Regions from separate parts of the Lysinibacillus sp. Y5S-8 genome, predicted to be linked through region 3. Evidence: riboswitches for the same ligand, from Rfam matches in the RefSeq annotation. Region 3 holds a riboswitch; each other region holds the start of a gene.

Region 1 (7,376 bases), 1.6 Mb from region 3:
CATTAAATCCGTTGATGAGCATCTTGCTGAAATTTCTGGTTTACCATTAAAAGGTGCGACACATTTAGTGGATGCAACACAAAATACAGATGCTTATACAGAAGTATCAGGCGCTTTAAAAATCTGTATGATTAATATGTCTAAAATTGCTAATGACTTACGTTTAATGGCTTCAGGCCCTCGTGCAGGCTTAGGAGAAATCCTTTTACCAGCTCGTCAACCAGGATCTTCGATTATGCCAGGTAAAGTCAACCCAGTTATGCCAGAGGTACTGAACCAAGTTGCCTTCCAAGTGATTGGTAATGACCATACGATTTCACTAGCATCTGAAGCTGGACAATTAGAATTAAACGTAATGGAGCCTGTTTTAGTGTTTAACTTAGTTCAGTCCATTAGCATTATGAATAATGTTTTCCGTGCGTTTACGGAAAATTGCTTAAAAGACATCGAAGCAAATGAAGAACGCATGAAAGAATACGTAGAGAAAAGTGTAGGGGTACTAACTGCTGTCAACCCACATATTGGCTATGAAGTAGCAGCACGTCTTGCGCGTGAAGCAATTCTAACAGGTCGTTCTATTCGTGAGCTTTGCATTGAAGAAGGTGTCTTAACAAACGAACAATTAGACTTAATATTAGATCCATATGAAATGACACACCCTGGTATTGCTGGCTCTAGTATCATGAATTTAAAATAATTCCAACATCAAGACTGTAGACATGCTTTACGAGCTGTCTATAGTCTTTTTTTTATGCAGCCATCAATGGAATTGTGTCTTTGTTCTTATAAAAGAGAGCGTATCCTTATGATTTTTAGGATTTTTCAACTATAATAATGGTATGGAAGACATATTTTAGTTGGAGGAATTTGGAATGAGTTTGCGAAAAAAGAGTTTACTTGGCTTTGCGGTTTTAAATGTCTTAATGATTATTATTCTATTTATTGATTTAGCCAATGTAACGACATTAGAATGGCTTTCTACTGTATTAACCATCGTTGGAATAGCCATTACATTAGCTTACACCGTATATGTTCATTACAAAGTGATACAGCCCATCAAACAGTTAACGGAGGCTGCACAGGGCATTACGGCAGGCCAATTAGATACAGTTGTCATCGAGGTTCGTGACAAGAGTGAGATTTCTCAGCTAGCGCAATCCTTTTTAGAGATGCAGGAACAATTACGCACAATGACACAAAAAATTGCGCACAGCTCTACAGATTTATCAGCAAGCATCGAAGAATTATCCGCAAGTACCAATGAAATTACGGTAGCTGTGGAAGAAGTCGATCAACAAATGGAGAAAACGTCAGAGGGCTTGAAGCAAGCGGCACAATCTGCCAATGATAGTGCTAATGCTATGCAAGAAACTGTCGATGGAATCGGACGAATTACGGTAGCCACTCAGGATGTGTTTGATCATGCAAAAGATGCCAATGAGATTGCAGGAAATGGAGCAAATATTTTACATGTGGCGAAGGAACAAATGAAATTTATTTCTTCTTCAACCGAAAAAACGAGCGGACTCATGCAGCAATTATCCAATAAAATGACAGATATTAAATCGATGACTGAGATGATTACAGCTATTACGGACCAAACGAATTTATTGGCATTGAATGCCGCCATTGAAGCAGCTCGAGCTGGAGAACATGGGAAAGGCTTCGCAGTTGTGGCAGAGGAAGTGCGTCAATTAGCAGAGCAATCCAAGCATTCTGCTGCACAAATCGTGGACTTAGTAGTGGGCATTGAAACTGACACGAAACAGGTAGCATCCTCAGTGGAGGAGGATTTAAAAAATGTTCAGCAGGGTGTCTATGTCATTGATGAAGCAACAAAATCCTTTGGCACGATTTCACAGCATGTTAGTCAAATGACGAGCCAGCTTGAGGATATTTCAACAACAGCTGAACAGCTTTCTAGCAGTGCCAATGAAGTAGCTTCCTCTGTGACAACGATTGCTAATGGTATGGGTAAGCTATCGCATTATACAGAGGCTGTTTTACATTCAATGGATGAGCAAACAGCCTCAATGCAAGCTGTCAATCATGTGACACAGGATTTAAGCGTACAAGCTGATAATTTACAAAAGCTAACAAATCAATTTCAGGTTTAAGCAAGAAAAACATATTTTCAAGGTTTTTTAGCCCTGAAATAGCTATCTAAGAACAAGATGATTTTGCCTTCACAGACAGCTATGCACAAAGGTTGTTTCAGGCGATAGATAAGTAATTTGAAATGCACTTCCTGTCATTAGAATGGGAAGTGTTTTTTATTGGCGGACCAATGCAATTAATTTCTTAGTGAAATCCTTATAGATCGTGTAGATTGTATGCGTATTCTTAACCTACATTCAGCTACTGATTTGCCCTTTTTCACTTAACCAAATTGAGGTAAAGCCATATTGACAACACCTTCATTTTTGACTGCCGTTGCAATCGCTTCTTGGAATAATATGAGTGATTCTTCATTCCCATACTCTTTAAAAAAATCGCTATTTACCTTACCAAAAGAGATGCTAACCTTAACCAGCTTCCTCTCTTCATCACAGCCTAAACAATAGCTAGTAGAGACTATAAAGCAAGCCTATGATTACGTGCAATGCTTCGCCTCTATAGACTCAATAAAACCATTATTTCCTGTCGTAGCGCTATCTTCTTTGTAATACATTAAATAAATGACAATGAAAGGGGCCAGGAGATGGGCTTATTTGATGGATTAATCGGCAATGCGAGCGAGGTGAATTTAGAAAAATTACAGGAGGAGGTCCGTGATTTATTGATTCCAAACGAAACAATCAAAAATGCCTATAAAATTATAAGAGACACGTTTATTTTTACGAATAAACGATTAATCCTTATCGATAAGCAAGGGGTGACTGGCAAGAAAACCGAATATCATTCCATTCCCTATAAAAATATCGTTCATTTTTCAGTAGAAACAGCCGGGACATTTGATTTAGATGCAGAGCTCAAAATATGGGTGTCAGGCAGTTCGTTACCGATTCAAAAAAACTTCAACAAGGCGACGAATATATACAAAGTGCAAAGTGTTTTAGCACAGTATGTTTTGGGGACGTAGTGTATGGTACTAAAAGCCCGCAATTTTGCGAGGCTTTTTTGTTGTGCAAAGAAAGGATGATAAAGATGAGGAAATTACCTTGTGAAGGGTGTAAGGGATTCCAGTTCCGATTACGAAAAAAAGAATTACAGGACATTTAAAAATCAACAAAGAGATGCGGGCATATGTATTTTCTATGATGTAGAGAAGGTGTTAAGAGATAATGAAGTTGTTTAACTAAGAAGGACACATATATGGTAATATTTATTTAAAAAGTATGGAGTGAATTATGAGTAATTCTATTAATTATAAAATATGGACTGTGTGTATGATTCAAAGTGAAGAGAAGGTTTTACTTCTGGATAGACAGCACGACAATTTCAAAGGTTTTATTCCACCGGGTGGTAAAGTTGAATTTCCTGAAAGTATTGTAGAAAGTGCTATCAGAGAAGTAAGGGAAGAAACCGGGTTAGAAGTTAGAAACCTTATTTATAAAGGGCTTTATGAATATGTTAATCCAGTCGCAAAAGATAGATATATGATATTTAATTACATAACAAAGGATTTCGAGGGTGAACTCTTGAAAGATGCTCCAGAAGGGAAAGCGGTTTGGGTAGATATAGAGAACGCATATAAACTTCCTATGCAGCCATCGATACGGAGGAGATTTCCTTTATTTTTTCAAGATGGAACATTTGAGATTCAAGTTGAATGGAACCACGAAGAAAATAAAGAAGGGAAAGTTACTATACGTCACACATAAAACTTCTTATTAGACTAACGGGGGCAATCGTTCAATAGAGCAGTCGCTTTTCAATAACATCGAGGTCAGTTCAATACATATATAAGTGAAGAATAAATAATGGGGCTCAAATTTAACCACTTTGTTAAATAGTTTAACTTTCAATATCTAAATGGTAGAGAGGGATTAAGAATAGATAGAGAAAATTCTAAAATAAAAGCCGCTTGACCGTCCTTTTGTTTATTAAACGAACGGTGCAGATTGTTGAAGAAGGAATTTTATAATAGTGATTTATTAAAGAATAGGGAAGTGGCAGTAACCATGAACTACATAATCAGATTAGCGAATGAAAACGACTTATCGGGTTTATGTGATAGTAGAAATAATAAAGATCTATTCACGAATTATTTAAAGCAATTTGCAAAAAAGGAATTATATTTGGTAATTGCTGAACAAGACGCACTTATATTTGGTTTTGGAGTTCTTAAATTAAAAGGTACTTTGCTTCCTAAATTAAGTGACCTATATGTAAAAGAGGATTATCGTGGTAATGGTATAGGTTCAAACTTAATGAGGTATAGAGAAAATATTGCAAAGAGTTTAGGACATTCTGAAATATTTGTGAGTGTTGACCTGATAGAAAATCCCAAAATGATAAAGTTAATTAGCAAACACGGTTACGAACCTATCTCTGACCCATATTTAAAAAAAGCTGTATTTTATAATGATGTTGGTACGACCTATAATAAAACCTACACAAGAATTGATTTCAAGAAGTTGTTGAACTAACGGGGGCTAGTTCAACAAGATTTAAACAACTTTAAAGAGCCTTCTTATAATATAATTTTTATATTTTTTGATTAGAAATAACTTTATTATCACTTTACAGAAAGCAATTAAAGCGATGCTCAGTGTGACATGAGGAAAACCTAGTTTTTTATGCATCCATTTTACATGGAAGTATTTTGAAATAATTAGTATTTTTTAGCATAAATTGACTTTGGACATACAATACTTTACAATGATTAGCTAAGGAATAGAGAATTTTCGCAAATTTCCTTACCAACTGAATAGCGTGTAGTAATAGGTGTAAATTGCGTGCAATTTGCTTAAAAGGGAAGTCGGTGCGAATCCGACACTGTCCCGCAACTGTAAATGTGAGCGACTTTTCAGCAACCACTGTCAAATGATGGGAAGGAGAAAAGTGGCAATGACCATGAGTCAGGATACCTGCCTGTTACGAGTACACACCAGTAACCTACGAGGAATAGGAGGTGGCATGTTGACAAAACAGAATGCTCTGTTCGTCACGGTACGTCAAACGCCCAAAGTAAATGAAGGGGTTCGCAAGCGGGCTCATTTACACATACTTAGGGTTTGTTTGGCATTGGGTGATGAACGAAGATAAGCGAAGGATTTCCTCAAAAATGGTAGGAAGTCCTTTTTGTTTTGACATTATGTACGCAAAGGGGATGCATGTATGACTTCTTTAGATATGAACATTTGTAAGCAGCCACGCACAGAAGTTGCCAAGAAAGCGAAAACAAGAATGGCGGTCGAATCATTGATTGACCAATTATTAGCAACGAAGCTGATCCGCAATGATCGCTTCTTTGAGCAAATTTTATATAATAAAGAAATTATTTGGATACAAAATGGGGATGTGGACGGGCATCTTTTCGCGAAGGCAGCGGTAACCGATCAACTGAAAACGAAGACCAATAGCTTTATGATGTATATGCCGACTAACCCGATTGTCTATGAGGTTAACGGGGAGCCATACCATTTAATTACACGCATTGATTCCACACGTGCCAAGCCCAACCTTGACCGTCTGTCACTGGAGCCAAAGCCTGTTTTAAGTGCAGCACGTGTCAATGATGTATTATGCTCGATTGTGATGCGTTTTTATGAAACATATATCCATGATTTAGCGCCTCAACATGATAAGTTAATAGCCTTTGTGCAGCAGGAATATGCCCAATTTATTGAAGCGGTTCAGGCATTAAATGATTACCATTTCAACTGGCATCCACGTGGCAACGGTCACGAGCTATTGCTGCAATTAATTGATCAACTGCAAATTTTAAAAAGTTATCCTGGTAAAGTGCTAGTTGATTTCACAAACACGCATGACTACGTGATTGTCGAGCCTGCATACCTTGTGCACAGCCCTACAAAGAAAGCAGTAGGCGCATTATAAACTCAAGCCCTCCATCAAACGGAGGGCTTGTTTTTATTTATTTGAAGGGTAGGGGGTAAATACTCTCGATTGAGCAGCGAATACTCGCGGAAGCAGATGAAATACTCTCGATTGAGCAGCGAATACTCGCGGAAGCAGATGAAATACTCTCGCTCGAGCAGCGAATACTCGCGGAAGCAGATGAAATACTCTCGCTCGAGCAGCGAATACTCGCGGAAGCAGATGAAATACTCTCGTTCGGACAGCGAATACTCGCGGAAACAGATGAAATACTCTCGCTCGAAGCAAGTAAACACCCGCGCAAGCAAACGGCTTCGCGCGGGCAGGATCACCTACTTACAGACAAGTGCATGGCTGCTTGTGCTTCGTGCCAAGGAACAGAATATCCTTTGCCCTTTGCACAAAAGATGCTGGAGGAGCTGTATTCTGGGTCGGCATTTTTATCGTAGCCCATGTGCGAAATAATTTCCTCGGCATTATGACATACATCATAGCCATCAAATTGGAGTGTGAGTGCGCCTTTACCATTGGTATAGGCCGCAAAGGTTGTGCTATAGCTCATTAGGGTGGCAACGGGTGCTCGTCCCGTTAGCACAACATCTGTTTCGGATAAGATGGGGTCATCGAATGTGCCAGCAGCTTGCTGTATGTCGCTCATCATGCGGCCGATAAAGTCGTTCGAAGCCTTCATTTTAAAGCGATAATAGGGTTCAAGCAGGATGTTCTGTGCTTGCTCAAGTCCTTGACGTAGCGCACGGAAACTAGCTTCTCGGAAATCGCCGCCCGATGTATGTTCATTATGTCCGCGACCTGTTAGCAGTGTAAAATGAACATCTGTCAGAGGGAAGCCTGTGAGTAAGCCATGATGATCACGCTCAAACAGGTGCTTTTCAACAAGGCGTTGGTTGCCTACTGATAAATGATCCGCATGGCAGGCATTGCTAAATGTATTACCTACTCCTCGTGGATTGGGCTCCATTAGTAAATGAACTTCTGCATAATGCTTGAGGGGCTCAAAATGACCATAGCCTGTCACCGTCGTCGCAATGGTTTCCATATATAAAATTTGGGGCTCGCCAAAGGAGACCGTTAATGAAAAACGCTTCATTAACACCTCTATCAGTACCTCCAACTGAATAACGCCCATAATGTGCACATGGATTTCCTGGAACTTTTCCTGCCAAACCACACGTAAGGAAGGCTCTTCTGCTTCTAGTAAACGGAAAATTTGTAACACTTCCTTGATATGCTGATGGCCCTCATATTGAACCTTTGCCTGTAGCGTTGGGACAAGCTCATAGGGCTGTGACAGCATAGTAGTGCCGATGCGATCTCCAATATTGGCCTGACTAAGTCCTTTAACAGCAAAA
Region 2 (7,376 bases), 2.3 Mb from region 3:
CGGCCGCTGCCATTGCATTTTTAGAAGCTTCCTCAGCAAATGGATGAGAGGCATCAACCACCATTTGATAGCCTTGCTCTGTTATGATGGCTGCCATTTCCTCAGCTGTCAGTCGACCTATTAAATGTGATAGGCCAACGTCAGCAAGACTAGAGGCTGCCGAATCAGTCACAACGGTAGCTGTTACCGCATGTCCTGCGCTTTGCAGGGCAAGGGCTAAATCCCTTGCATCACTCGTCCCTGCTAACATGAAAATCATTTTACTGGCTCCTCTTCATGGTGGTGGTCATGGTCGTGATGGTGGTCGTGTCCATGATCGTGATCATGGTGATGGTGGTGATGGGCATGTCCATGAACTGCCGCATAGGCACGATAATTTTCTAAATCTTGCATGCCTGTAGATGTACCATTTATCGCTTGTTCAATACGCTCTAATAAAACATTTTGTAAACGTTCATGGTAGCCAAAATAATTGGCAATTTGAACAGTACAATCTGGATATTGTTCATTAAACTTCACACACATATCATTCATACGTTCCATTAAAATACCTGTGAATAAAAAGTATGGGAGCATGATGATTTTTTTCGCACCTAATTTAACACAGCGTTCAATACCTTCTTCAACACGTGGATCTGTTACGCCCATAAATGCACTTTCCACATATTTAACAGGTAATTTTTCCCATAAAAGTCGTGTAATTTTATAAAAATCACCATTTGCAGATGGATCACTGCCACCTCGTGCAATCAATAAAATGGCTGTATCTTGTTGCTCTTGTTCTGAATGAAAACCAATTTCCGCTAGACGATCTTGTAAAATCGCAAATATTTCATCATGAATGCCAATGGTTTGACCATAGGTAAATGTAATGTTCGGATAATGCTCACGCGCATGCTCGATCTCTGCTGGAATATGCAGCTTTGAATGGCCTGCATGAAGTAAAATAATCGGAATTACATGAACCTCTGTAGCCCCTTTCTTCACACAATTCGTAATGCCTTCTTCGATGTTCGGTGAAGCAAATTCTAGGAAACATGTTTCCACTAAAAATTGTGCATCAATACGCGGTGTCATTTGTTCAATAAATGTACGTACCTCATCATTTCCTGCTGCTAAACGGCTCCCATGGCCGACAAATAAAATAGCTTTCATCTCTTTTCTCCTTACTAGTCGCCGCACGGAGCTGGCTCTACTTTTATTTTGGAAGACATATCTTGATACGTAAAATGCAATATCTTTTTCACACGTTTAAAATATTTAAATAAACGTTCATTTGGGTGGGCATTTGCTTTATATTCTTCAATAATATCTGTAATTAGTGGAATCAGTTGTTCAGGCTCCAACCCTTCTACAACAGGCTGTGCTGCATGGGCCGTACGACCAACTGGCTTCGCCCCAATAAAGACATCAAATTTACTTTTGCGATAGACAATACCAATATCATCAAATACAGCCCTGTAACAGGCCATACCACAGCCGTTAAAGCCGATATTTAATGTTTTCGGCAAAGACATACCACCTAATTTTTGTTGTATCTCTTCTGCATAAGGAATCGAATCGGCCTTTTCACCATAGCAAAAATCACAAGCCTTCAAGGATAGCACATCACCAATCGGCGCTAATAAAAAGCCTACTTCCTGTAGTTTCTCCGTAATACGTTCAGGGGCAGTCGTTGGGATTTTCAAATGGATTTGATGGTCTGGTGTATATTCCATCGTTCCCTCTTCCCCAACGACCTCTGCTAACGTCATCATTTGCTGAGGTGTGAAAAACTTATTCACCACTCCTGGGCTTACAGCTAATTCAAAAATTGATTCTATTTTTTGCTGTACAAGCTTCGGCGTTACTTTGACTGCACTTGTTCCTTTCACCATTGCGAGTGCCGCTGTAGCCATTTCAAGTGCTGTTTTTTTCGGCTTTGGCGTAGCGGCTACACTGGGTTTATTAAAACGCCCTGCATTAGGATCTGCTGTAAAGTCTTGTCGTGCAGTCCCTGTCTCTTGGTTCATTGCCCAAGGTTCATTTTCTTCACGTAAACGTTGATGTGGACGTAATGGTTGTTTTTCTTCACCCAATGTATATTTACGTTGATAGCCACGTGGTGTAATCATTTTATTGTCATAGAAAAATGTCGACGAATTACCAATAATGACTGTCGTCAGCATTCCAATATCATGCTCCAGCATTTCGGCTAATGTTGTCATCGTCACTTCTTGACGATCGCGGTAAGCACTTTTCACAAGTCCTACTGGTGTGTCAGGCGAACGATACTCTAAGAGAATGCGCTGTGCTTCGACAATTTGTCTTGTTCGGCGACCGCTTTTTGGGTTGTATAAAGCGATTACAAAATCCGCCATAGCGGCTGCCTCGACGCGCTTGGCAATTAAATTCCATGGTGTTAGATGGTCACTTAAACTAATCGTACAGGCATCATGCATAATCGGGGCACCAAGTAAGCTAGCACATGAATTGATAGCAGAAATACCAGGGACAATTTCTACCTCAATCCCCGTTGCTTCTGTCCAGCCTAGCTCAATCAATACCTCATACACTAATCCCGCCATACCATAGACACCCGCATCACCACTTGAAATGACTGAGACAATGCTTCCAGCCTCTGCTTGGCGAACCGCTTCCTGCGCACGGGACACCTCTTCGGTCATTCCAGTACTGACAATCGACTTCGCACTGACTAAATCTTGAATCAACTCCACGTAGGTTTTGTAGCCTATGATCATATCACTTTGTTGTAATGCCTCTACCGCCCGTGTCGTAATATGCTTAAAGTCTCCAGGTCCAAAGCCCACTACGAAAATTTTTCCTTTTTGCGCCATGTTGTTACCCCTCTTTCACCTTTTCGATCCCTTTAATGGCTGTCGTTTGTGCTGTACGCTGTAATGTACCTTCACGAAGTGTAAAGACATGTTCGTTGTATAAGGATTCATGATGTAAATCTTGTACGAGTGTTCTAGCATGCTCTGTTGATGGTACACGATACCAATTCCCTTGCGGATAGGCGATGACCACACAAGCATCCTTGCATCGTCCATTACAGCGCGTTCTTGTTGTATGTATCTCTTGATCAAGTGCTTGCTGTTGTATTTCTTCTCGAATAGCTAGGGTAATTTCCTCCCCACCTTTGTTCATGCAGCTACTACCATTACAAATAAAGAGATGTGTTTTCATCCCCTCTAAATTCCATGTTGTCATCTTCTGTCTCCCCTCATTTGCTTTCTGGAAAAAGAAAAACCTTTACTCTAATTACGGAGAGTAAAGGTTTTGTAGAAGCCAAATAAAAACGAATAAAATAAAATACAGGTACTCGCTCTCGCTTCAACTTCTCCCTCCGAAAAGTTTGCATGCACAATCAAATAAGCAGGTTTCCTGACTTAAGCTTCATTTTACTATCGCGCCTTCCCAAGTTTGCACCAGTGGCTTTGCGATTTCATCAGCTATTACAGTAGCGGGGGCTGTATTGGATTTTCACCAATTTCCCTATTATCTCGAGTTATTCGAGCACTTATCGACGTTTTATATGAAATTTATTATCTTCTTTATAGAATAGAAAACTGTCTCTATCATATCTCATTATTTTAAAATTTCAATATTTCTATAAAAATTTATGACAATTTTATCAATTTTGTGTGTAGACCGGGTATAAAAATTATAATATCTCCTTATTTATGACAATTCAGTAGTTATCAGAATTTTCTCCATTGACCTTCAATTGAAAATATTTTTAAAAAAAGTATAGCATATTTATGGAAAATCATGTTACACTTTGTCGTGAAATCTCACAACTTAATGTTTTTTCGGTGTAAAATACTTATCATTTTGCTTAAAAGGGAAGCCGGTTTGAGTCCGGCGCGGTCCCGCCACTGTATTAGGGAGCTTTATAGAACATGTCACTGTCCAACGGATGGGAAGACCTATAAAGTGTTGAACTAGAGCCAGGAGACCTGCCGAAAAATATGTGATCGTTTCAGCCTACGAGGATAGGTGTGCGGCTTAGCAGATGAGAATGTTATTTGCTTTTTTAGCTATGCACTTTTCCAACAACGGAGAAGTGCTTTTTTATTTACGCACGCTACATTCTAAAAATCTATTAGTAAGGAGGAAAGCTGTTGAAATTTTCATGGTGGAAACTTAGTTATTTTTTATTGGCCTTTTTACTCGTGCCAAAACGTGCCTTTGCTATGCATATCATGGAAGGTTTTTTACCAATCGAATGGGCTATTTTTTGGTGGGTCATCTCTATCCCATTTATTATTCTAGGATTGCGCTCCATTCGCAAAACGATTGAAGAAAACCCTGAAACCAAAATGCTTTTAGGTCTTTCAGGAGCCTTTGCTTTTGTGCTGTCGGCGTTAAAAATCCCTTCGGTTACAGGTAGTTGCTCCCACCCAACTGGTGTTGGACTTGGAACGGTTTTATTCGGACCTCTAGCTATGAGTGTCATCGGAACGATTGTTTTATTATTCCAATCTTTATTATTAGCACATGGTGGGATTACCACTTTAGGAGCGAACGCCTTCTCTATGGCGATTGTAGGCCCATTTATTGCTTACTTTGTCTTTAAAGGGGCTCAAAAAATAGGGTTGTCATTTTCACTAGCTGTTTTTTTTGCTGCGATGCTTGGTGACTTAGGTACATATGTTGTGACTTCTGTACAGTTAGCATTAGCCTTCCCTTCAGAGGTTGGCGGCTTTATGGCATCGTTTACAAAGTTCGCAGGTATTTTTGCCTTAACTCAAATTCCGTTAGCGGTGAGTGAAGGAATTTTAACGGTCATTGTGATGAATTTCTTGAAAAAGTACAATGTCAGCGAATTAAAAATGTTGCGTGTTTTCTCAACAAAGGAGGCACATTAGTAGATGAAACGAAATTTATTACTATTAGCGATTGTTGTGCTGTTAGCTATCATTCCATTGTTTATACAAAAAGGTGCAGAATTTGGTGGTGCTGATGGAGAGGCAGAAGCAGCCATTGGCGAAATCAATGCAGAATATGAACCGTGGTTTGAAAGCTTATGGGAGCCACCAAGTGGTGAAATTGAAAGCTTATTATTCGTGCTACAGGCAGCTATTGGAGCTGGTTTTATTGGCTACTTCATCGGCTATATGCGCGGCAAGCATAAAGAAGGTTAACCATTATGTTACTCATTGATAAGTATGCGTATCTTAATAAGCTAGCGTCCGTTCATCCGCTAGAAAAAATGATATTTTCAATTGGTCTACTTCTCGCAACGCTCATCATGAGAGATGAACGACTTTCACTCATTACATTTTTTGTAATGAGTGCTTTTATCATTTTAGGTGCAAAAATTCCGCTTACCTACTATGTTAAGTTATTATTGCTACCTGGATTTTTCTTACTAACAAGTCTTGTATCCATCTTGCTGTCAATCACACCAGCAACTCATGTATTACCTGCCCATCTGTGGTCTTTTACGTGGATGAATTGGACAATTTTCATCGGAAAAGCAAGTGCCCTATCCGCCCAACAATTGTTCTTTATTGTCCTTGGCAGTATTAGTTGTTTATACTTTTTGATTTTGACCACATCCGTACAAGGGATTTGCTATGTGCTCCGACAATGGCGACTGCCCTCTTTATTGGTTGAGCTTATTGAACTAACCTATCGTTTTATTTTTATATTTTTAGAAAGCATGTACAAAATACATCTTGCCCAGCAAGCGCGCCTTGGCTACCATTCTCCAATGCAATGGCTACGCTCCGTATCCATGCTTATTGTGGCGCTATTTGCTGAAATGTTTCAGCGTAGTCGTGAGCTTAATAATGCCATGCAGTCACGGGGTGGCGAAGCCGTCTACTGGCAAGAGATGGGCTCCTATAGCAAGAAAAATTGGCTAGGCATGGCGACACTATTCCTATTCCTGATTGTATATGGAGGGTACTTCTCATGACAGCATTCTATTTTGAACTAAACCGCTTGTCCTATGCCTATGCAGATGGTACGAAGGCGTTGTCAGACATTACTTTACACATTCCAAAAGGAAAAAAAATTGCCATACTTGGTCATAATGGCGCTGGAAAATCAACATTGTTTCAGCATCTTAATGGTATTTTACAACCGTCAGCTGGGACGATTGTTTTTGATGGCAACGAGCTTCAATATAGTCGAAAAGCTTTAAAGGCACTTCGCCAGCAAGTTGGCATTGTTTTTCAAGATGCGGATCATCAACTTTTTTCAGGTACTGTCAAGCAAGATATCGCATTTGGACCACTAAATCTTGGCTGGTCTACCGAAAAAATCGAAGAAAAAATAGCATGGGCTGTTGCGCAAACGGAAATAGGCGATTTACTCGATAAACCTATTCATTTTCTAAGCGTAGGTCAGAAAAAGCGTGTGGCGATGGCAGGTGTTTTAGCGATGGAGCCCTCTGTCCTCTTATTAGATGAACCAACAGCAGGCCTTGACAATTATTATGCTACCCAAGTTCTACAGTACCTAGGTAAATTAGAAGACGGCGAAAGAACCATTTTACTTGCTACCCATGACATTCCCCTTGCTTATGAATGGGCAGATCAAATCATTGTCATGGAGGCAGGGAATATCATTTATAACGGAGACCCGATCGAGTTGTTTTATGAAGAAGAATTGCTGCAACGCGCACATCTCGAACGTCCATGGGTTTTTGATATGTTCATGACATTACAAAAAAAGAAGCTATTGCAGGAAAACATTACACCCCCCCGCTCCAAGTATGAATTACAACAATTAATAGAACAATTGTAGACAAAAGTCATCGAGAAATTCTCTCTCGATGGCTTTATCATTTTTTATTTTCTTTCATATTCAAAAATTAGTAAACTACTACGAAATCAAAGGACTCGATTTATGTTAGCGATACGTCAAATTCGTTGCGATGTCTTTGATAGTTTGGCATGCCAAAAACATATTGGATAAACGTAAAAGAACGGCGCGTGCAATACTTGGAAGTCCATCAGCTGAATAGAGGCTTTCTACTAATTAGTTGTAAAACAAAAAACTTTAGACAATTCGAAGGAAAAAATAGTGAAAAATTTTCCTCCTTTACGAAACTTTTCTAATCCTTATCCGTATTAATAGAGTCGAGACTTAATTTATAACACCAAGGAGAGATAACAATTGAAAAGTTTGTTTAAAAAATCAGTCGCTATTGTAGCATCCGCTACACTAATGGTTCCCGCTGCTTCTGCCTTTGCTGAAGTACCTCAGCATAAAGCCAAGAATGTACTGGCAAGTAGTATGAAACAAACAGAGCAGAATGAAGAAAAATGGATGAGTAAGGATAAAATTGTTATCAAGCATTCAGGTCTTGATAAAAATGTACATAAAAACATTGGCTCCAAAGTCATCCGCTCCATTCC
Region 3 (7,376 bases):
GCTGATTTGTCTTCCATGAAGTGGTGGGTATATGGTGGAGCACCATTATCTCAAAATGAGGTTCGCTTCATTCAACAGGCATTTCGAACAACTAATTTAACCTGTGTTTATGGATTAACAGAGGCGGGTCCGAGTGGCTCATTGTTATTTGGCAAGGAGCATGAAACGAAGGCTGGGAGTATTGGTCAACGGGCGCCACTTGGCACAGAGCTTCGTATTGTCAATGACAATGGAGAAGATGTAAATGTGGGCGAAGTAGGAGAAATTGTCTTATTTGGTGAGGGTAATATGCTTGGCTACTACAAGGATGAAATAGCAACCAAGGCTGCTTACATTGATGGGTGGTTAAAAACAGGAGATCTGGCTCGGATGGATGAGGACGGCTTTATTTGGATTGTGGATCGCAAAAAAGATGTCATTATTTCAGGTGGTGTCAACATTTATCCGAAGGAAATTGAAGATTGCCTATTAAGCTTTGAAGGGATATTTGAAGTTGCTGTCATCGGTATACCACATCCGCAATGGGGGGAAACCGTGAAGGCTGTATATGCTACGAAACAAGACATAGATGAGGATGCGTTGAAAGCTTATTTAGAGGAAAGGCTTGCGAAGTATAAACTACCACGTATTTTCGAAAAAGTGGAAGCGCTACCACGCAATGCTTCAGGCAAAATTTTAAAACAATCCTTGAAAGGACAAGAGGTGAGATAGCATGAAGGTTTTACAGCAGGAAGAAATGCGTGCAACAAACTTTTTTACAGAGGAAGAAACCCTTCAAAAAGTGTTAGAAATGATGTTAGATAAAGAGTTTTTGTCTTATGCACATAGAGAACTAACAGATTTCGGTGAGTTATGTGCAGGTGATATTGACGTAAGGGCAAAACATACAGATCGGCAGGGAGAGCCCCGCCTCCAACGGTATAATGCTTATGGAGAAGAGGTATCAGAGGTTTGGGTGAATGACGGCTACAAAAAAACAATTGAAGAGACATATAATACGGGAATAGTTGGCTACGTGCACAAAGAAATTCCACAGTTAGGTCACAAAGGGAATTATGTCTATAGCTTTGCACAAGGTTATTTACTATCTCATGCAGAGCCTGGTTTTTATTGTCCCGTTACTTTGACGATGGCTACGGCTTATCTATTAGATCATTATGCTGATGAGGATGTAAAGCAGCGTTTCTTGCCACATGTTTGTGCAACAGGAGAGACGGAGCTATACGAAGGGGCAACATTTTTAACTGAACGTCAAGGAGGGTCAGACGTTGGGGCGAATGTTGTGGAGGCCAGAAAAGTAGGCAATGAGTACCGTCTCTATGGAGAAAAATACTTCGCATCCAATGCAGGTATGTGTGGCGTAGCAATGGTGTTGGCACGTTTAGAAGGCGCACAAGCAGGCTCTAAAGGGTTAACGTTATTTGCAGTTCCATGGAATAATGAAGATGGTACGGCTAATCATCTTCGTATTCGTCGATTGAAAGATAAATTAGGCGTTCGAGCAGTCCCATCGGGCGAGGTAGAGTTTGATGGTGCCCTTGCTTATATTGTAGGGGAACAAAATAAAGGGATTTATTACATGCTAGAAGCACTAAATCTTTCAAGAATTTGTAATGCAGTAGCATCGATTGGTATTATGCGTCGAGGCTTTTTAGAGGCAAAGCATTATGTGAGCAATCGATATGCATTTGGCAAGCCCTTAACACAATACCCAATGATCCAGGATACACTAGGGAAGTTTGCTGCTAAGCTGCATGTGGAAGTAGCGACAGTATTTGATCTTATTCAATTATACGATAAAGTGACAAGTGGGCAGGGAACACAACAAGATCTCATTATGAATCGTTTATATATTGCCATTATGAAAAAGGAAACGGCAGAGCAAGCCGTTCATTATGCTAGTGAAGCGATTGAATTACATGGTGGTAATGGCTATATTGAAGACTTTGTGACACCACGCTTACTAAGGGATGCACAAGTATTGACGGTATGGGAGGGAACGGCAAATATTTTGGCCTTAGAAATTATTCGTTTAGTGGATAAGTTCCATGCACATGAACTGTTTGTCCGTGAAATGGAGACAAGGCTAGAGAAGCTGGCGGATAGTCCACTAGTGCGAATTGTGGAAGAGCAGTTGGTAAGTCTTGCGGCTACATTACAAATTTTTAGCGCTTTAGATGAAGCAACTAAAACTTTCGAAGCAAAAGATATAGCGAAAAAGATGGCCCATCTTTATGAAAGTGTTGTAGCGGTTGAATGGGCACAAAAATTTGGCGGAAAGTACGAAAAGCTAGCGGATATCTATTTAGAGCAAACGTGGTCATTGCGACAAATAGGTGCACAAATGAAAACCGTACAATATTTTTCTGAAATTGTATAATTGCCAAGGAGTCGTCTGGAATGGAGGCGACTTCTTTTATTTTCATGTATAATGAAATCAACTGAATATTATAAAGGTTCTTTACTTAAGTAAAGTGAAAAGGGAAGTCGGTGTAATTCCGATGCGGTCCCGCCACTGTAAGTGTGAGTTTTTTCAAATAATGCCACTGAAGATTTCGGGAAGGCTTGAAAAACGCAATAAGCACGAGCCAGGAGACCTGCCTTTATAGTATAGACATGACAGCCTACGAGGATAGGGTGGTGGATTTTGTATCAGTTTTTTGGTGCGATTTTGACCCCTCATCATTCGAAGATGAGGGGTCTTATTTTGATGGAGAAAATATTTCTAACCAATTGACGCACGGATCAACAAAGGAGGATTCACATGAAGAAATTTTGGAAAATAGGATTATCAGCATTTTTAGCAGTAGGTTTGTTAGCTGCATGCGGGCAAGAAGCCAAAAATGACAAGCCAGTAGCTACGGAGCAGCAAACACAGCAAGAGACTCCACAGGTGGATGAAGCAACATTCCCAATGACCATAACAGATGCCATTGGCAAGGATATTACACTTGAAGCACCGCCTGAAAAAATTGTTTCTCTTATTCCAAGTAACACAGAGATATTATTTGAACTTGGTTTAAATGATGAAATAGTTGGGGTGACAGACAATGATGATTATCCACCAGAAGTCGCTGAAAAGGATAAAGTTGGGGGCATGGAGTACAATATTGAAAAAATTATTGCCTTAAAGCCAGATATCGTGTTTTCACATGAATCTAGCATGTCCCTTTCAGAAGCGGCGATTGAACAGCTTGAGTCAGCAGGTTTGAAAGTATTTGTCGTAAAAAATGCACAAGATTTTAATGAAACTTACACAACGATTGAGCTGCTTGGTCGTGCAACAGGGAAATTACCAGAGGCTGAAAAAATCGTTGCTAATATGAAGGAAAAAGTGGAAGATGTTCTGACAAAAGTAAAGGATGTTGAACCAAAAAAAGTGCTGGTCGAAGCATCGGATGAACCTACTATTTATACGGCGGGTAATGGCACATTTATGAATGCTATGCTGGAGATGATTCATGCAGAAAACGTAGCGGCAGATGCGAAGGATTGGTATGAAATTAGTTCAGAACAAATTATTGCGAAAAACCCAGATGTCATCGTTGTGACATATCATTATGTACCAGATATTTTAACAAAAATACCACAACGTGCTGGTTTCGATACTGTTAATGCCGTGAAAAATAAGGCAATCGTTCAAGTAGATGAAAGCACAACAAGTCGTCAAGGTCCCCGTTTAGGAGAAGGTCTTGAAGAATTAGCAAAAGCTATTTATCCAGAGGTATTTAAGTGAAAAAAATAGCACTAGCCTATGTACTAACATGTACGCTTCTTGTCATTAGTATCTGGTGTGGCGTAGCGATAGGCTCAGTTCATATTCCGTTAGAAGTTTTATGGAATCAAGCAGTTGATGAAACGGCTGCTAATATCTTTTGGAAAATCCGTCTGCCACGCGTGTTGTTAGCGGGACTAGTGGGAGCTTCTCTGGCCATTGCTGGAGCAGCTTTCCAAGGGTTGTTAAAAAATCCATTGGCAGATCCATATACATTAGGCGTTTCATCGGGGGCATCTGTTGGTGCTGTTATTACGATCTTTTTTAGTATATCTATACCGGTCGTAGGCTTGTATGCCCTACCCACTTTTAGTATGATAGGCGCAATCATCACAATGGTAGTGGTCATGAGCTTTGCTAGAATGGTAGACCGTTCATTGAAGATGGAAACGTTAATTTTAACAGGTGTTATTTTTAGCTCATTTCTAGGCTCTCTCATTTCATTAATGATTGCTTTATCTGGAGAAGAGCTACGCCAAGTAATTGGCTGGTTACTAGGTTCTGTGTCAATGCGTGGATGGCCATATGTCCAAATGATCACGCCATTTGTTATTATTGGTTCCATTATGCTTTGGACGCAAAGACGAGAGCTAAATGTTTTGTTATATGGTGAAGAGCGCGCGAAGCATTTAGGTGTCAATGTGAAACGTAGTAAGTATTTGATTTTAGCGGGTGGCTCCATGTTAACGGGAGCTGCTGTAGCGGTTTCTGGCACAATTGGCTTTGTAGGATTAGTTGTACCGCATATGACAAGGATGATTTGGGGTTCCGACCACCGCCATTTATTGCCATTATCGTTTTTCAATGGCGCAACTTTACTCATTGTTTGCGATTTAGTAGCACGGACAATTATTGTGCCAAGAGAGCTGCCTATCGGTGTTATTACAGCGTTTATTGGTGCACCTGTTTTCTCCTATATTTTTTATAAGCAACGTAGAAGTAAGGGGGTACGGGCATGATTATTGTCGAACATCTATCAGGTGGTTATGAAGATGTACCAATCGTCAAGGACATTAGTTTTACTGTGGAAAAAGGGAAAATTCTTGGTATTCTAGGACCGAATGGTAGTGGGAAATCTACATTATTAAAGGTAATGAGTGGGATATTACCAGCTACTGCTGGAACAATCACAATTGATGGACAAAATATCCTTTCTTATAATGCCCGTGCTTTGGCGCAAAAGATGGCTGTACTACCACAGCTTCATGCAAATGCTTTCTCAAATAGTGTAAGGGAGGCCATTTCACTAGGGCGCTACCCCCATCAAACAGGTTTTTTCTCAAGTTGGTCTGAACAGGATGAACAGGCTGTTCAGCATGCCATGCTGCAAACGGGTGTAAAACGCTATGAGCACACCCCGTTAGAATTTTTATCGGGTGGTGAACAACAAAGAGTATTTGTTGCTCAGGCATTAGCGCAAACAGCAGAAATTCTACTGCTGGATGAGCCAACCAATCATCTAGACATTGCACATCAACGGCAAATCTTAGATATGGTCAGGAAGGAAGCTGTGGAGTGTGGTTTAACGGTTGTTATGGTACTACATGATATGAATTTAGCCTCTCTCTATTGTGATGAATTATTGCTTATGGAGGGTGGGCAAATGAGAGCACTTGGAGCACCGCATGAAGTATTAATTGCCTCCCAAATTGAAGAAGTTTATCAAGCACGAGTGGCTACATATGCCCATCCCGAAATACCAAAACCTCAAATTACAATGATGCCCGCAACAACTGATTACCAGCAGCGAGCTGTCATCAAAAAAGAACATTTCATGATAACGGAACACTATATTCAACTCCAATCAGAGATTCCGTTAAAAACAGTGTCCTCTGCTGTTCATAACCCAGGTATTGGCTGGCATAATTGCCTATTAAACCGCTCTGTACCTGGTGATTATGTGATAAGTGATGTAAAAAGAGAAGTTAGTGAATTTTTGCAAAGAGAGAATTTTTCCCCTACAAGTACTGTTGTGATGCTGACAGCAGTGCCAACAGCTCTTGTCGCCATCAATGAATTTTCAGCGCCTTTTGGCAGTATGATAGTAGCTGTAACGGCTGGTGTGGGCAATGCGGTTGATGTATCACGTGTACACGAAAGACAAGATGATCCATATATTGGTACTATCAATACATGGATCATAATCAATGGCTGTTTATCGGAGGAGGCATTTTTCCAGGCACTGATGACAGCTACAGAGGCGAAAACAAAAGCTTTGCAATCAGAAGATATTCGTGACGAGCGTAGTGGAACCATTGCTACAGGAACTGCTACAGATAGTCTGTTAATTGCAGCAACTCAAAAAGGGGAAGAAATGCTGTATGGTGGCCCGATTACGGAAGTTGGTAAAATGATTGCAAAGGGTATTTATGAAACAACAGTTCAGGCCATCAGAAATTATAAAAATCAGTTTTAGGAGATGAGAGAAATGAAGCTTTACACGAAAACAGGCGATACGGGGAAAACAAGTCTAATTGGCGGACGCGTTGATAAAGATAGCTTACGTGTTGAAACATACGGGGCGATTGATGAATTAAACTCTTTTATCGGGAAGGCAGTAAGTGAATTAGATCAAGCACTTTTTAAGGATATTTTAACAGATCTTGAAACAATTCAGCATGAACTATTCGATGCTGGTGGTGACCTTGCCAATGTGATGAAAGAACGCCACTATAAATTAACAGAGCAACCGATTGAAGTGCTGGAAGCTCGTATAGATGCTTTATCAGATGAAGCACCACCATTACAACGTTTTATTTTACCAGGTGGCGCACCAGCAGCTGCAACTTTACACATTGCTCGTACAGTTGCACGACGAGCAGAGCGTGAAATGGTGACACTTATGAAAGAAGTGGAGGACGTGCCGAAAGTTGTACAAAAATATTTAAATCGATTATCAGATTATTTATTTGCAGCCGCACGTGTTGTAAATGCTCGATTAAACGTAGCGGATATTGAATACATTCGCAGTGGCAATGTCTTCAAAAAATAAACTTGTTATGTGGATGTCGCAGCTTTTATTAATTAAATGTAAAAAAAGAAAAGTAAAAAAAATGCTACTTTGAATAAATTTCAGGGTGGCTTTTTTTCTTGTAAAGTGTAAGAATATAAAATTATCAGAAATATTTCCGTTTTATGTTGACTGAATGCTCACTCATTTATTAGAATAGGAATATATTGATATAGTGACGCACATTTCTGTATGAACTAGCAAATTTGCCGCAAAGAGAGAAAATTACGACAAACTAAAGGGGGGACCAACCATGAGTCCATTATTAATTGCTAACATAGTCTTAACAGTCGTGGTTGTGCTTTATGCAGTAGGATTGTTCTTCTATCTGTTGAAAACACGCTATAAGTATGTGCAATTGGGGAAAAAGGTTGAGTTTGATGAAAGTGTTAAAGAGCGACTACGCTATATTATGGTCAATGTATTTGGTCAAAACAAGCTATTAAAGGATCCAAAGAGTGGATTAATTCACGTGATGTTTTTCTATGGATTTTTGATGGTTCAGTTAGGGGCCATTGATTTAATTTGGAAAGGACTAGCACCGGGATCACATCTGCCATTAGGTATTTTCTATGGTGTCTTTACATTCTT

The links. Region 3 has a riboswitch for cobalamin ahead of V6670_RS02680 (ABC transporter substrate-binding protein). Riboswitches for the same ligand answer to the same signal wherever they lie in the genome.
Region 1: it holds a riboswitch for cobalamin, as region 3 does, so the genes downstream of both, V6670_RS10725 (hypothetical protein) here and V6670_RS02680 (ABC transporter substrate-binding protein) in region 3, are expected to answer to the same signal.
Region 2: it holds a riboswitch for cobalamin, as region 3 does, so the genes downstream of both, V6670_RS13675 (energy-coupling factor ABC transporter permease) here and V6670_RS02680 (ABC transporter substrate-binding protein) in region 3, are expected to answer to the same signal.

Annotation. Positions count from the first base shown of each region.
Region 1 is NZ_CP145889.1:2,202,201-2,209,576, forward strand. Features, by position in the region: gene aspA (aspartate ammonia-lyase) at 1-697, shown strand, start outside; gene V6670_RS10705 (methyl-accepting chemotaxis protein) at 873-2,117, shown strand; gene V6670_RS10710 (PH domain-containing protein) at 2,702-3,082, shown strand; gene V6670_RS10715 (8-oxo-dGTP diphosphatase) at 3,351-3,824, shown strand; gene V6670_RS10720 (GNAT family N-acetyltransferase) at 4,068-4,592, shown strand; cobalamin riboswitch at 4,872-5,056, shown strand; gene V6670_RS10725 (hypothetical protein) at 5,284-6,006, shown strand; gene V6670_RS10730 (translation factor GTPase family protein) at 6,335-7,376, opposite strand, start outside.
Region 2 is NZ_CP145889.1:2,813,282-2,820,657, forward strand. Features, by position in the region: gene cobK (precorrin-6A reductase) at 1-259, opposite strand, end outside; gene V6670_RS13660 (sirohydrochlorin chelatase) at 256-1,155, opposite strand; gene cobJ (precorrin-3B C(17)-methyltransferase) at 1,170-2,837, opposite strand; gene V6670_RS13670 ((2Fe-2S) ferredoxin domain-containing protein) at 2,842-3,213, opposite strand; cobalamin riboswitch at 3,360-3,542, opposite strand; cobalamin riboswitch at 3,800-3,985, shown strand; gene V6670_RS13675 (energy-coupling factor ABC transporter permease) at 4,128-4,874, shown strand; gene V6670_RS13680 (energy-coupling factor ABC transporter substrate-binding protein) at 4,878-5,150, shown strand; gene cbiQ (cobalt ECF transporter T component CbiQ) at 5,156-5,929, shown strand; gene V6670_RS13690 (ATP-binding cassette domain-containing protein) at 5,926-6,762, shown strand; gene V6670_RS13695 (S8 family peptidase) at 7,135-7,376, shown strand, end outside.
Region 3 is NZ_CP145889.1:562,131-569,506, forward strand. Features, by position in the region: gene V6670_RS02670 (long-chain-fatty-acid--CoA ligase) at 1-711, shown strand, start outside; gene V6670_RS02675 (acyl-CoA dehydrogenase family protein) at 713-2,380, shown strand; cobalamin riboswitch at 2,438-2,620, shown strand; gene V6670_RS02680 (ABC transporter substrate-binding protein) at 2,765-3,736, shown strand; gene V6670_RS02685 (iron ABC transporter permease) at 3,733-4,734, shown strand; gene V6670_RS02690 (adenosylcobinamide amidohydrolase) at 4,731-6,191, shown strand; gene V6670_RS02695 (cob(I)yrinic acid a,c-diamide adenosyltransferase) at 6,204-6,767, shown strand; gene V6670_RS02700 (heterodisulfide reductase-related iron-sulfur binding cluster) at 7,039-7,376, shown strand, end outside.